DNA from 2 places in the Variovorax sp. genome. Region 1 is predicted to be linked to the other one. Evidence: riboswitches for the same ligand, from Rfam matches in the RefSeq annotation. Region 1 holds a riboswitch; the other holds the start of a gene.
The links. Region 1 has a riboswitch for manganese ahead of ACQY8B_RS24355 (TMEM165/GDT1 family protein). Riboswitches for the same ligand answer to the same signal wherever they lie in the genome.

Region 1 (7,105 bases):
CTGCGCAGCGAACTGTATGGCGTCGAAGGCCGGCACTACCCCGACACCGACACCATCGAGGTCGACAAGGTGCGCATGCGCTCCGTCTCGCCCGAGGGGTTGGTGACGCGCTCCACCGCCAACCGCGGGCTGTCGAATTCGGACGGCAGCGAGCTGCAGCTGTTCGGCAACGCGATCGTCATCCGCGATCCGTCGGTGGGTCCCGACGGCAAGCCCACGCCGCGCCTGGAGTTCCGCGGCGAGTTCCTGCACGCCTTCGTCGACACCGAGCGCGTCACGTCGAACCAGCCGGTCACGCTGATCCGCGACAAGGACCAGTTCACCGGTGACACGCTCGACTACGACAACCTGAGCGGCGTCGCCAACCTCAAGGGACGGGTGCGCGGCGTGCTGATTCCGTCGGCAGCCGCCGCCGCTCCCGCGCCTGCCAAGAAGCGCTGACAACAAGAAGACCCCGAAAGATCACGCATGACCACCTCGGCCCCGCTCGTCTTCATTACCGGCGCGTCGAGCGGTATCGGCCAGGCCCTGGCCGCGAGCTTCTACGAAGCGGGGTATCGGCTGGCGCTGGTGGCCCGGCGCACGGCGGAGATCGAAGCCTGGGCGAAGTCGCGCGGGCTGAGCGCGGACCGCTACCGCGTCTACAACGCCGACGTGGCGCAGACCGACAGCATCGTGGCCGCCGGCAATGACTGCATCGCGCAGCAGGGGCTGCCCGACGTGGTGATCGCCAATGCGGGCATCAGCATCGGCATCGACACGGCGGAGCGCTCCGACCTCGACGTGCTCTCGCAGACCTTCGCCACCAACAACGTCGGGCTGGCTGCAACCTTCCATCCATTCGTGCGGGCGATGGTGCAACGCGGCAGCGGGCGGCTGGTCGGCATCGGCAGCGTCGCATCCATCCGCGGCCTGCCGGGCCACGGGGCGTACTGCGCGAGCAAGGCCGGAGTGGTCGCGTACTGCGAGAGCCTGCGTGGCGAGCTGCACGACAGCGGTGTGAAGGTGGTCACGCTCTGCCCCGGCTACATCGACACGCCGCTGACGCAGGGCAACCGCTATGGCATGCCCTTCCTCATGAAGGCCGAGGACTTTGCCGCCCAGGCGCTGCGTGCCATCGAGTCCGGCACGAGCTACCGCGTGATTCCGTGGCAGATGGGCGTGGTCGCCAAGATCATGCGCATGCTGCCGAATGCCGTACTCGACCGCGCGGTGCAGGGGCGCGGGCGCAAGAAGCGAAGCGGCGAGGCCTGAGCGGGCGCGAAGAAAAGCGAGCGGCCAAAGAAAAAGGCTCCGGAAGGAGCCTTTGTCTTTTCTGTGCGTCGAGGTGCAGGGCTCAGTAGCCGCTGTTGCCGCCGCCACCGTAGCCACCGCCACCACCGCCGCTGCGACCACCGCCGCCACCGCCACGGGGACCGGCGCCGTAGGGGCTGCGGAAACCGCCGTCGCCACCACCGCCGCCGCCGCCACTGCGGCCACCGCCGCCGTAGCCGCCGCCACCGCCGGAGCGGCCACCGCCGCCGCCGCCACCGCCACCGTAGCCGCCACCACCGCCGCCGCCGTAGCCACCGCCACCACCGCCGCCATAACCACCGCCGCCGCCGCCGTAGCCGCCGCCACCGCTACGCGGGGGACGAGCTTCCATGGGGCGTGCTTCGTTGACGACGACGCTGCGGCCGCCCAGGGGCTGGCCGTTCATGCCGTTGATGGCGGCCTGTGCTTCCGCGTCACTGCCCATCTCGACGAAGCCGAAGCCCTTCGAGCGGCCGGTGTCGCGCTCCATCATGACCTTGGCGCTGGTCACTGCGCCGAACTGGCCGAAGGCCTGTTCGAGATCACCGTCGCGCACCGAGTAAGGCAGGTTGCCGACGTACAGTTTGTTGCCCATCAAGGGACTCCTATAAACACATCAAGAAAAGCGATGGAGTCCCGAAAGCATCACTCAAACGAGAGCGTCGAGTCGCGCGAAACTGACCGATCACCGAACTGCCTCCCCACCAAAATGAAGTGGGAGGCTCGTGCATTATGGGTGAAATATTTGAAAAGCAAGCAGGAATTTGCTTCTTGAGGTAGCGCCTGTGAAAACAATCAAAAGCTAGCGCCCGCTTACAAGATCAGGTGAGGCCGTTGGCGCTACAGGTAGAATCTCGCCCGTCATTGGGGAGTAGCCGCCTTCCGATTTGCGAGAGGGGCCCGCGTCAACAGACTTGTCCTGCCCCACAGGACATGGCGCGTGCAGTGAGAAAACACCTGGCGAGACCTTTGACCGTGCAACTTCGGGAATATGGCCGAAGGTGTTGCACGGTCAATTGCGTCCTTCGGCCAAGAAACCCCACGTTCAAAAAATGGAAGCTTTTCTCGTTGCAACCGGCGTAGTTGCGCTCGCCGAAATGGGCGACAAGACCCAACTCCTGGCCCTCCTGCTCGCAGCCCGCTTCAGGAAACCCTGGCCCATCGTCCTCGGCATCTTCGCCGCCACCATCATCAACCACGCCCTGGCGGGTGCCGTGGGCAACTACATCACGCGCTGGCTCGGGCCCGAGGTGCTGCGCTGGATTCTTGGCGGCTCGTTCATCGCGATGGCCGTCTGGATGCTGATTCCAGACAAGCTCGACGACGACGATGCCCCGGGCGTGTCGAAGTTCGGCGTCTTCGGCACTACCGTGATCGCGTTCTTCCTCGCCGAGATGGGCGACAAGACCCAGATCGCCACCGTCATGCTGGCCGCCCGCTTCACGCACGACTATTTCTGGGTGGTCGCGGGCACCACGCTGGGCATGATGCTGGCCAACGCGCCGGTGGTGTGGCTCGGCGAGAAGATCGTGCGCCGCGTGCCGATCAAGCTCGTGCACGGCATCTCCGCCGCGATCTTCCTGGTGCTGGGCGTGATCATGATCATCGGCTGGTAAAAAAGCAGAGCCCCTTCCAGAAACACCGCGGAACCGGCTTCGCCGGGCCGCAGGTGTTGCCCCCGAAGGGGGTTGGCGAAGCGTCACGCAGTGCGCGCAGCCTGGGGGATATACTCGTGTTGCGCCGATTTGCTTCAGCTTGCGGGCGCTTTATAAATCCAGCTAAAGACAGGCGCGGCAGACCCGGCTCGTTTTTGGCGAGGCCGGGTTTTTCATTCATGTCGTCGTCACCTCCATTGGTCGTCACTTCGCAGTCGATGCAGTTCGCGGGCCCGCTGGCCCTGCGCAGCGGCGCATCGATCAGCGACTACACGCTCGCCTACGAAACCTACGGCACCCTGAACGCCGATCGCAGCAATGCGGTGCTGGTGTGCCATGCGCTCAACGCCTCGCACCACGTGGCGGGCGTCTACCAGGGCCAGGCCCGCTCCGAGGGCTGGTGGGACAACATGGTGGGCCCGGGCAAGCCGGTGGACACCGACCGCTTCTTCGTGATCGGCGTCAACAACCTCGGCTCCTGCTTCGGCTCGACCGGCCCGATGCACGTCAACCCCGCCACGGGCCGCGTCTACGGCGCCGACTTCCCGGTGGTCACGGTGGAAGACTGGGTCGACGCCCAGGCCGCCCTGCTCGACGCGCTCGGCATCGAGACACTCGCCGCCGTCATGGGCGGCAGCCTCGGCGGAATGCAAGCGCTGTCGTGGACCTTGCAGTACCCCGATCGCGTGCGCCACGCCGTGGTGGTGGCCAGCGCGCCCAACCTCACGGCCGAGAACATCGCCTTCAACGAGGTTGCGCGCCGCGCCATCGTCACCGACCCCGACTTCCACGGCGGCCACTTCTACGAGCACGGCGTGGTGCCCAAGCGCGGCCTGCGCATCGCGCGGATGATCGGCCACATCACCTACCTCAGCGACGACGTGATGAACGCGAAGTTCGGCCGCATCCTGCGCAGCGCCGTCGAAGGCGAGGCCGCGGGGCTCGACTACCGCTACTCCACGCAAGACGTCGAGTTCCAGATCGAAAGCTACCTGCGCTACCAGGGCGACAAGTTCAGCGAGTACTTCGACGCCAACACTTACTTGCTCATCACTCGCGCGCTCGACTACTTCGACCCCGCGCGCAGCCACGGCGGCAAGCTCAGCACCGCGTTCGCGAATGCCAAGGCCAAGTTCCTGCTCGTGAGCTTCAAGACCGACTGGCGCTTCTCGCCCGCGCGCAGCCGCGAACTCGTGAAGGCGCTGCTCGACAACCGCCGCAACGTGAGCTACGCCGAAATCGACGCGCCGCACGGCCACGACGCCTTCCTGCTCGACGACGTGCGCTACATGGGCGTGGTGCGCTCTTACTTCGAGCGCGTCGCCAAGGAGACGAGCGCCGCCGGGCCGCCCCAAGGCGCGGGCCCCCTGAAGGGGGTTGGCGCAGCACGCGAAGCGGCAAGCCTGGGGGGGAGTACTACTGCATGAGCGACCTCGAACACCAAAGATTGATCGCCGAACTCGTGCCGCAAGGCTCGCGCGTGCTCGACCTCGGCTGCGGCGACGGCGCCCTGCTCGACCTGCTGCAGCGCGAGCGCGGTTGCACTGGCTACGGCGTGGAAATTGCCGACGGCAACGTGCTGCAGTGCGTGCGCCGCGGCGTCGACGTGATCCAGCTCAACCTCGACGAAGGCCTGTCGATGTTCGACGACGCCTCGTTCGACGTGGTGCTGCAGATCGACACGCTGCAGCACCTGCGCAATGCCGAGGTGATGCTGCGCGAGACTGCGCGCGTGGGGCGCATCGGCATCGTCGCCTTTCCCAACTTCGCGCACTGGCCCAACCGCCTGAGCGTGGCGCGCGGCCGCATGCCGGTGACGCGCCGCCTGCCCTACCAGTGGTACGACACGCCCAACATCCGCGTCGGCACCTTCAAGGACTTCGAAGTGCTGGCCGGCAAGAACAATCTGCGCGTGCTCGACGCCTTCGGCCTGCAGGACGGCCGCGACGTGCGCTGGCTGCCCAATGCGCGCGCCGGCACCGCGGTCTTCAAGTTCGAGCGCGGCGGCGGCTGAGCCCTGATGCACGTGATGGACGTGGACCGCAACGCATGAGCTTCACGCTGGCGCAGCCGGTTCACAGCGAACTGCTCATCAAGAAAAGCCGCTTCATCGGCTGCGTGCAGCCGGTGGCCGACCGCGCGGCCGCACTGGCCGTGGTCGCCTCGTTGCGCGCAGAACATCCCGCCGCCGCGCACGTGTGCTGGGCCTTGATGGCCGGTGGCCAGTCGGCCGCGAACGACGACGGCGAGCCCGGTGGCACCGCGGGACGGCCGATGCTGGAGGTGCTGCGCCACCAGCAGGTCGAGGGCGCGCTCGCGACCGTGGTGCGCTACTTCGGGGGCGTGAAGCTCGGTGCCGGCGGCCTCGTGCGGGCCTACACCGACGCGGTGGCGCAGGCCCTGCTCGGCGCCACGCTCGTGCCGCTGCTGCGCCAGCGCAGCCTTCGATGCATCGTGCCCTATGCGCTCGAAGGGCTGGTGCGGCGCGAACTCGCCTCGGCCGGCGCGGTGCTCGAGAGCGTGCAGCACGGCGACGACGTGCGCTTCGTCTTCACGCTCCCCGAGCCCGATGCCGATGCCTTCATCGCCCGCCTCGGCGATGCTGCGCAAGGGCGCGTCGCCTGGCCGACGGAGTAACCCGCTTCGCCGGCACCGCGGGCGCGGACGCAGGCTCGGGCGCCGTCATCGCAAGAACACCGCGTTGCGCCACAGGCACGGGCACGGCTTCGTCGTTCGGCCCGCGCCGCGCCATCTCTGCCGTCACGATGCCCGTAGGCACCGCCAGCACACCCCAGCCCAGCAGCATCATCACCGAGGCGATCGCGCGGCCCAGGTCGGTCTTGGGCACGAGGTCGCCGAAGCCCACGGTGGCCATCGTCGAGATGGCCCAGTAGATGGCCACCGGAATACTCGTGAAGCCGTGCTCGGGCCCTTCGACCACGTACATCAGCGTGCCCATCACCAGCACCACCAGCATCACGAAGCCGACGAACACGGTGATCTTGCGCCGGCTCGACGCCACGGCCATCACCAGCGCGCGGTACTCCAGCGAGTAGCGCGACAGCTTGAAGATGCGGAACACGCGCAAGAGGCGCAGGATGCGCACGTCGATCAGGTAGGCCAGCTCGGGCGCGAGGGCCACCAGGAAGGTCGGCAGCAGCGCGAGCAGGTCGATCACGCCGTAGAAGCTCAGCGCATAGCGCAGCGGCTTGTTCACGCAGCACAGCCGCGCGATGTACTCCAGCGTGAACAGGATGGTGAACACCCATTCGAGCGCGTTGAACACCGGGCGCCAGTGCTCGCGGATCGACTGCACGCTGTCCAGGATCACCACCAGCACGCTGGTGACGATGACCGCGATCAGCGCAAGGTCGAACCACAGCCCCGCGCGCGTGTCGGCCTCGAAGATCACCGTGAACAGCGTGCGCCGCCAGCCGTGCGAGGGCTTGTCGAACCGCGAGTCGGTGGCGGCGGGCGTGGAGAGGGCTTCGAGATTCGGGCGGGTCATGCGGGCCATTGTCGTGTCGGTGACGACTTATTCAGTTACGCTTCTTGCGCAATGAAGTGCCGCATGCCGTGAGTGCGTTCTTACGATAGTCCCCTTTCTTGAGGAGCTCCCCATTGGCTACACAGTCCCCCTTCTTCGGCAAGCGTGACCGAGACAACGACTCGCTGACTTCCCGCCCCGCTCCGCTCGTCGGCGCAGCCACCAACCTCTCCGGTTCCCCCGTCAATCCCTCGTCGCTGACCGCCCAGCAAGGCGGCCTCAATGCAGCGGCGGCAGCCCCCGTCGCCAAGGAAGGCGGAAGCAAGCTCACCGTCGGCCCCAACATCAAGCTCAAGGGCGTCGAGATCACCGATTGCGACACGCTCGTGGTCGAAGGCCTGGTCGAGGCCACCATGGATTCGCGCCTGATGCAGATCGCCGAACAGGGCGAGTTCAAGGGCTCGGCAGAAATAGACATCGCCGAAATCCGCGGCGTGTTCGACGGCAACCTCACCGTGCGCGAGAAGCTCGTCATCCACTCCACCGGCAAGGTCACCGGCAAGATCCGCTACGGCAAGATCGTGATCGAAGAAGGCGGCCAGCTGTCGGGCGAGATCAGCTTCGGCGCCAAGGGCTGACGCAGTCTCTGGTTCATCCCGCGCCGCCCGGC
Region 2 (7,105 bases), 2.8 Mb from region 1:
GCAGCCGTCGTGAGCCTGACGGAGACGATGTACCAGGACCTGAACCTCGTCACCGACCAGATCGGCGCGAGCCTGCTGTGCCCGTACTTCGTGCCCACCGGCATCACGAGCAGCGAACGCAACCGCCCCAACGCGCCGAAGGACAGCGAACTCACCAAGAGCCAGCTCATCGGCCAGGCCATGAGCAACAAGGCGGTGAGCAGCGGCAAGATCACGGCGGCCGAAGTTGCGGCCAAGGTGTTCGAGGCCATCAGCGACAACCAGTTCTACGTGTTCAGCCATCCGAAGGCGCTGGGCAACGTGCGCAGCCGCATGGAGAACATCGTGTCGGTCACGAACCCGGCCGACCCGTTCCTGGAGCGGCCGGAAATCGGGCAGAAGCTGCGCGAGCAACTGCGCTCGGCCTGATTCTTCAGGCCGCAGCCTGCAGCTCGCCCACCAGCGTCTCGACGCGGGCGAGCGCGGCGGCGATCGACCGGTCGAGCAGGTCGCCGTGGTCTTCGGCGTGCTCGATACCCACGCTGTGCATTTCGGTGAGCCCCAGCAGCGCCAGCGGGGCGGTGATGCCGGGTGTCAGCAAGTCCATTCCCGCCTGGAACTCGCCGGGCCCGTAGCCGCTGCTGCCGCATGAGGTGAGCAGCACCGTGCGGCGGCGGCGCTCTGCCAGCAGCGGCACGTAAGGGTTGTCGCGGCTTCGGTCGAAGTCGAAGGTCGAGCCGATGCGCACGATGTTGTCGATCCACGACTTCAGCGGCGCCGGCATTCCGAAGTTGTACATCGGCACGCCGATCACGAGCAGGTCGGCGCGGCGGACTTCGGCGATCAGCGTGTCGCTTTCCGCGAGCACTGCATACATCCAGGGTTCGCGCTCGGCGGCCGGGGTGTAGCCCGAGGCGATCCATTCGCCGGTGACGTGGCCCGGTGGCGTGGCGCCGATGTCGCGGTAGATCACCTCGTCGTCCGGCCGTGCCGCACGCCAGGCTGATATGAAATGCCGGCTGAGCCTGCGCGAGTGCGATCCGTGGGCATGCGTGCCAGAAAAACCGGGGCGGGCGCTGGCGTCGATGTGGAGCAGGGTGGTCATGGTCGGATCCTCTTTGTTGCTTGGTGGGATGAAGCTGTTTCAGCTGTCTGCTTGACACGCTTCCTAATCTATCCAAGCATCCGGAGCCAAACAAACGATCATTTCTTTGCGTTGCTGAAAAATTTATTCATCCATGAGCAATCTGCGCCAACTCCCGCCACTGGCGTCGCTGCGTGCTTTCGAGGCGGCAGCGCGGCATTGCAGCGCCAAGATCGCGGCCGGCGAGTTGTCGGTCACGCCTACAGCCATCAGCCATCAGGTGCGGCAACTGGAAGACTCGCTCGGCGTCGCGCTCTTCATTCGCCAGCCGAGGCAGCTGGTGCTCACGCCGCAGGGGCGCGAGTTGCAGGCGGTGCTGAGCGAATCGTTCAATGCAATGGCGAATGCCGTCGCACGGCTTCGGGCACCGCCGCAGCGGCGGGCCATCACGCTCTCGGCCACGCCGGCCGTTGCGGCTCGCTGGCTGCTGCCGAGGGTCGGTGCCTTGCGGGCGCTGCATCCGAAGCTGGACTTGCGCATCCACGCATCGCACGAAGCGGTGGCGCTCGACGGCGTCACCGCCGACATCGCCATCCGCTATGGACGCGGGCAGTGGCCGGGCATGGTGGCCGAGAAGTTGTTCGACAACGTGTTTGCTCCGGCGTGCAGCCCCGTGCTCAAGCTGAAAAAGCGGGGCGACCTGACACGGCACACGCTGCTGCACTTCGCGTTGCCCGGCAGCAGGAGCCAGCCGGGCACTTGGACAGCATGGCAAGAGCAGGCGCAGGTGCCCGGACTCGATGTGTCGGCGGGACCGGTGTTCTCGGACGAGACACACACCGTGTCGGCCGCGCTGCAGGGCCAGGGCGTGGCGCTGATGAGCCTGGCGCTGATTGCGGACGAACTGCGTGCGGGCAACCTGGTGAAGCCTTTCGGGCCGGAGCTGCCGGGGTTGCCGTTCCATCTGGTGTGCCCCGAGGCCCGGCGATCGGAGCCCGCGGTGGCGGCGGTGTTCGAATGGGTGAGAAGTCTGCAGCCGCTGGACGGAAGCGGCGGATGAAGAAGCACAAAGAAAAACCCGCCTGAGCGGGTTGAAGGGTAGCCCTGGAGGAGGGAGGGAGGAAAGAGTGGGCTACCGCGGGTGATTGTGTCGGGCGAAACTTATGCGACGCTTAAGTGCTGCAGGTTCTGAAGGCGTCGTCGCTGCCCTTCGCTTCGCAACGCATCGGCCCTATCCTCGGCGCTACCGCTTTACCAGTTGCTCGAACACCCTGACCAGCGTTGCCGCGGGCGCAACAACCAGCACATAGGCCGCGCTTCTAATTGCCTCCGATCGCGCGACCTGCCGCGCCAGCGCCGGGCCGTGTGCGTAGTACCAGGCAATGAAGGAGCGCCCCGCCGCCGTGCGTGCCAGGCGCTTGTCCCTGAAGTTGCGCAACAGCGTCACGGACGGATGTGCCGCATCGCCCATCGTCGCGGTCACGACGAAGCAGTCGCCTTTTTGCGCGCGATACACCGTGGGGAACTCGTAGCCCGGCTTGAACACGGCCAGCTTCTCGCTGTAGGCCTCCATGGCGGCGCGCAGCTTCTGTTCCTGCTTGTCGTCGACGACGAAGTCCGGTTCTTGCGCGGGGCCAATGGCTCCCTCGATCGCGGCCCGGTGAGCCTCGATCAGGAATTCGATGATCTCCGTATCGTCAGGCATGCGCCGGTGCAGGAACTCGGCGGTCTGGGCGAATATCTCGAATTGACCCAGGTAGCTGAACCACAGGTCGCTGGAGGGATTCGCCACGAGTTGGTCGCGTGCGGCCGCATGGAGCGGGAACAGTACCGCCTTGACTTTTTCCACATGCGCCTTGAGCAGCAGGGCTTGCTGCTCGGGCGGAGAAGCCTCCCGCGCGTTGTCCAGCGCGGCGATCATGTCCTTGAAGCGCAGGTTGTAGGCACCCGACGCCAGGGCAAGGGCGTCGGCCCTGCCGGTCCAGGCTTGCGCGTCCTTGGGGTCAAGCTCCAGGGCGCGGCCGAAGTAGCTGTAGGCCTCTTCCGCATTGCCGGCTTCGAGTGCTTCCCGCCCGAGTTCCCTGAGGTGCGCGGGATTCGCTGGCGCCTGCACGGCAGGTGCGGCCGGCTGCACCAGACGCACGTACTGCGCGGGCCGGACCGGCTCGCGAACCATGATGTCGGTTCCGCAATACTGGCATTTCACGAAGTCCCGTTCCTCGGGAATCTGGAGCGCCCCGGAGCATTGGGGGCACACGGCGGCAACGAGAACCATGGAGATTTCAGCAGGTTGAAAGTAGGCCGGGGCGACGACTTGACGGCGATCGAATGTAGCAAAGCCCCACAGCCAGAACAGGCGCCGTCACAGAGCCCGTGCAAGCAGGCATTTAGAATCGCCACTCCCTTGGGGAGTAGCCGGCTTCCGGACTTCGGAAGCGTTCACGTCAACATACTCGGTTCGCACCTCGCGACCGTGGCGTGAGCAGCCGAAAGGTTGGCGAGACCAGCGGTGTACGGACGCGGCTTTGGCCGGCGGGTTCGTGCGCCGCGGCGTCTTGAACCGGCCTTGCTTGCTACTTCCAAAATGAACATTGCCTCCACGATCCTTCTTGCATTCGCCATGTCGACGGATGCTTTCGCCGCTGCTGTCGGCAAGGGCGCAGCACTGCGCAAACCCTCCTGGCGCGAAGCCTTGCGCACGGGCGTCATCTTCGGCGTCATCGAGGCGATAACGCCTGTCATCGGCTGGGCTGCCGGCCTGGCCGCCGCGAGCTATGTCGAACGGTGGGACCACTGGATCGCGGTCACGCTGCTCAGCGTGCTGGGGCTGCGAATGATCTGGGAGGGTTGCGGCACGCCAGACGCGGTGGACGACAAGCCCAACCGCAACTCCTTCTGGACCCTGGCCATCACCGGTTTCGCGACCAGCATCGACGCGATGGCCGTGGGCGTCGGGCTGGCCTTCATCAACGTCAACATAGCCTGGACCGCGCTGGCCATCGGCCTCGCAACGCTGACCATGGTGACCCTTGGCGTGATGGTGGGACGCGTTCTGGGCGCCGTCGTCGGCAAGCGCGCGGAGATCGTCGGTGGCGTGCTGCTGATCGGGATCGGGTTCTTCATCCTCTACGAGCATCTGAACGGGCTGGCCTGAGGCTTTTGTGATGCGGGGTGCTGGCGCTCGGCGAAGGTATTGCACGAAAATGCAAATAAATCACGAATTCCATCCAATTCGGATCAGTTGGCCGAGTTGCTCGGGAGAAGCCCCGAGTAAGTCTTGAGTACTTAAAGACTAGGATCCAGGGAATAAGACAGACAAGGATCTCCATGGAGACGTACCCGACCCTTCGCCAGGCCACAGGCGTTGCACGCATCCTCAGCAAGCGCTCGTCCTGCACCATCGTCGTCTACCGGCAAGCAGAAGAAAAGTTCGTGGCCGCGCATTCGACCGATCGGGTGGAGGGAGTCATCGAAGGCGTGTACCGGGATGGGTATGTCGTGCCGACCCTCCTGAGCAAAACCGAGCGCTGACGGTTGCGCAGCGCCAGCCAGGTTGCCAGTCAAAGCCTTCTACGGGAGGCTTTTTCGCGTTTGGTGGCTCCTGCTTCGGTATTCGGGCCAGGCGCTGCCGGGCCTCCAGCCTGCGACCCGATCCACTCCCACACCGCACGAACCGCCGGCTCGCGCTCCCGCCCGTTGGCTGTCGCAAGAAAGTAGCTCCCCGTGTCGAGCGCCGGCCCGAACGGCTGCACCAGCGCGCCATTGCGCAGTTCTTCCGCCGAGAGCGTCAGGCTCAGCAGCGCGACACCGTGTCCGCCGAGCGCTGCGAGCATTGCATGCGTCTCGTCGGAGAACGACAGGCCCGACGGTGCCTTCGCCGTGCGTATATGCGGCTGTGCGATGCCTGCTTCCTTGAACCAGCGCGGCCACAGCGCCGGTGCAAGCGCCTGCGGCTGCCAGCTGCAATGAATCAACTGGTGCTTCGGCAGATCAGCCATGCGCTTGAGTCCCAGCATCGGGCTGCACATCGGCGCATAGCGCTCCGGCATCAGTTCGCGCACCGTGAGTCCGGGCCAGTTGCCGCTGCCGGAGCGCACCGCGATGTCGGCGTCGCCGCGTGCGAGGTCGACCAGCGTATCGCTCGCGTGCAGCCGCAATTCGATGCCGGGGCAGGCCTCGCGGAACGCGGCCATGCGTGGCAACAACCAGCGTGCTGCAAAGGCGGTGTTGGTGGTCAGCGTGACCTGTGGTGATTTGGTGGGACGGCGCAGCTTGTCGATGCCGGCCTCGAGCACGTCGAAACCCATGCGAAGGTCGTCGAAAAGCCGCTGGCCGGCCGGCGTCAGCGCGAGCTGCCGTGTGAGGCGGCGGAACAACGGCTGCCCCAGCGTGTCTTCGAGTGCGCGCACCTGATGGCTGATGGCCGAGGGGGTGACCGAGAGTTCGAGGGCCGCGCGCTGGAAGCTCAGGTGCGCTGCCGCGGCCTCGAAGGCACGCAGCGAGAGCAGCGGCGGCAGCCGGCGGGCGGCGCGGATGGATGAGCCAATCTCGTTCATTCGAAGAGAAACGATCGTTTGTAGTGGAAGTGCTCCAAACCTAGATTGGAGGCCCGTGCAGTCATTCCGACAGCGCTCCACAAGATACATCCGTTCATCCATCCATGCCACTGAATCTTCTTCACATCGACGCCAGCGCGCGTCCCGGCCACTCCGGCATCGACCCCCACGGCTCGCACACGCGGCGTCTTTCCGCACGCTTCGTCGAACGTTGGCGCCGGTCGCGGCCCGATGACAACATCGACTATCTCGACGTCGGCCTGCAGCCGCCGGCGCATGTCGACAGCCGGTGGATCCACGCCGCCTTCACGCCACCGGCCGCGCGAGAACCATGGATGGCCGGCGTCCTCGCCGAGAGCGATCGGCTGGTCGACCAGCTCGTTGCCGCCGACCTCATCGTGGTGGGCCTGCCGATGTACAACTTCAGCGTGCCGTCGCAGTTCAAGGCATGGATCGACAACATCGTGCGCGTGGGCCGCACCTTCGGCTTCGACCGTTCGCGTGGCGCGGTGCCTTATTGGCCAATGCTGGCCGAGGCGGGCAAGTGCGCGGTGCTGCTGGGCGCGCGCGGAGACCACGGCTACGACGCGGGCGGCCGCGTTGCGCACCACAACCACACGGAGAGCAGCGTGCGTTCGGCCTTCGAGTACATCGGCATTACCGATGTGCTCGAAGCGGCCGTGGAGTCGGACGAGTTCGGCGGCGAGCAGCTTGAGTTGTCGCTGCGGCAGGCGCAGGAGCGTGTGGACGCGCTGGTCGACGCGCTGCTGCACCGGGCGTCCGCAGCCGTTGGCCAAGTGCCCAAATAGCCGTGTAGAAAATCGACTGCCCGGTGCGTAAAATTGACCGGAGGAAGAAAGTATTCGAAGCGCTTGCGTCCGCACCCCCGGCGCAAGATTTCCGCGCCGACCGTCGTACGTTCCCCGTGCCGAAAGCCTGTGGCCCCAGAGCCGTGCAAGGCGAACAGGTGTGGCGTGCAAGCTCTATCGTCGCATGCCGAACGCCCCGATACTCTCGCCGGAGACTCCCGCTGCACACGCCTCGGCAGCTTGAACAAGACCAATAATGAATCCCTCGGGCCCTTCGAAACTGCGCTTCGGCTTGCACACACGCCTCAGTCTCGGGGTGGCGGCGGTGGTTCTCACCGCCACCTTCACAATTGCGACCTGCGCGCTGCATTTCGTCAAGTCCAGCCTGCGCGCCTCCATCGCCGGCGAGCAGCTTGCCCGGGTGTCCGCGGTCGCGGACGCGATCGACCAGAAACTGAACAGCCGCCGCATCCTGCTGCAGACTTTCGGCGACAGCGTGGCGGCCCAGGACTTCAAGGACGCCGAGCCGCTGCAGGCCTTTCTGGAGAAGCATGCGGCACTCAAGCAGGCCTTCGACAACGTCGCGTTCATCGACATGGAAGGCAACCTGGTCGCCAACCAGAATGGCGCGGTGCCCATCGGCAGCGTGAACATCAAGGACCGCGCCTACTTCCAGC

Region 2: it holds a riboswitch for manganese, as region 1 does, so the genes downstream of both, mntP (manganese efflux pump MntP) here and ACQY8B_RS24355 (TMEM165/GDT1 family protein) in region 1, are expected to answer to the same signal.

Annotation. Positions count from the first base shown of each region.
Region 1 covers NZ_OZ257247.1:5,198,569-5,205,673, forward strand. The annotation lists gene lptC (LPS export ABC transporter periplasmic protein LptC) at 1-441, shown strand, start outside; gene ACQY8B_RS24345 (SDR family oxidoreductase) at 469-1,254, shown strand; gene ACQY8B_RS24350 (RNA recognition motif domain-containing protein) at 1,337-1,888, opposite strand; yybP-ykoY riboswitch at 2,148-2,326, shown strand; gene ACQY8B_RS24355 (TMEM165/GDT1 family protein) at 2,346-2,909, shown strand; gene metX (homoserine O-succinyltransferase MetX) at 3,128-4,375, shown strand; gene metW (methionine biosynthesis protein MetW) at 4,372-4,962, shown strand; gene ACQY8B_RS24370 (IMPACT family protein) at 4,998-5,585, shown strand; gene ACQY8B_RS24375 (ion transporter) at 5,530-6,456, opposite strand; gene ACQY8B_RS24380 (bactofilin family protein) at 6,570-7,073, shown strand.
Region 2 covers NZ_OZ257247.1:2,145,199-2,152,303, forward strand. The annotation lists gene ACQY8B_RS10350 (SDR family oxidoreductase) at 1-408, shown strand, start outside; gene ACQY8B_RS10355 (FMN-dependent NADH-azoreductase) at 413-1,084, opposite strand; gene ACQY8B_RS10360 (LysR substrate-binding domain-containing protein) at 1,218-2,123, shown strand; gene ACQY8B_RS10365 (CFI-box-CTERM domain-containing protein) at 2,307-3,338, opposite strand; yybP-ykoY riboswitch at 3,463-3,635, shown strand; gene mntP (manganese efflux pump MntP) at 3,648-4,217, shown strand; gene ACQY8B_RS10375 (hypothetical protein) at 4,391-4,594, shown strand; gene ACQY8B_RS10380 (LysR substrate-binding domain-containing protein) at 4,624-5,619, opposite strand; gene ACQY8B_RS10385 (FMN-dependent NADH-azoreductase) at 5,724-6,428, shown strand; gene ACQY8B_RS10390 (diguanylate cyclase domain-containing protein) at 6,721-7,105, shown strand, end outside.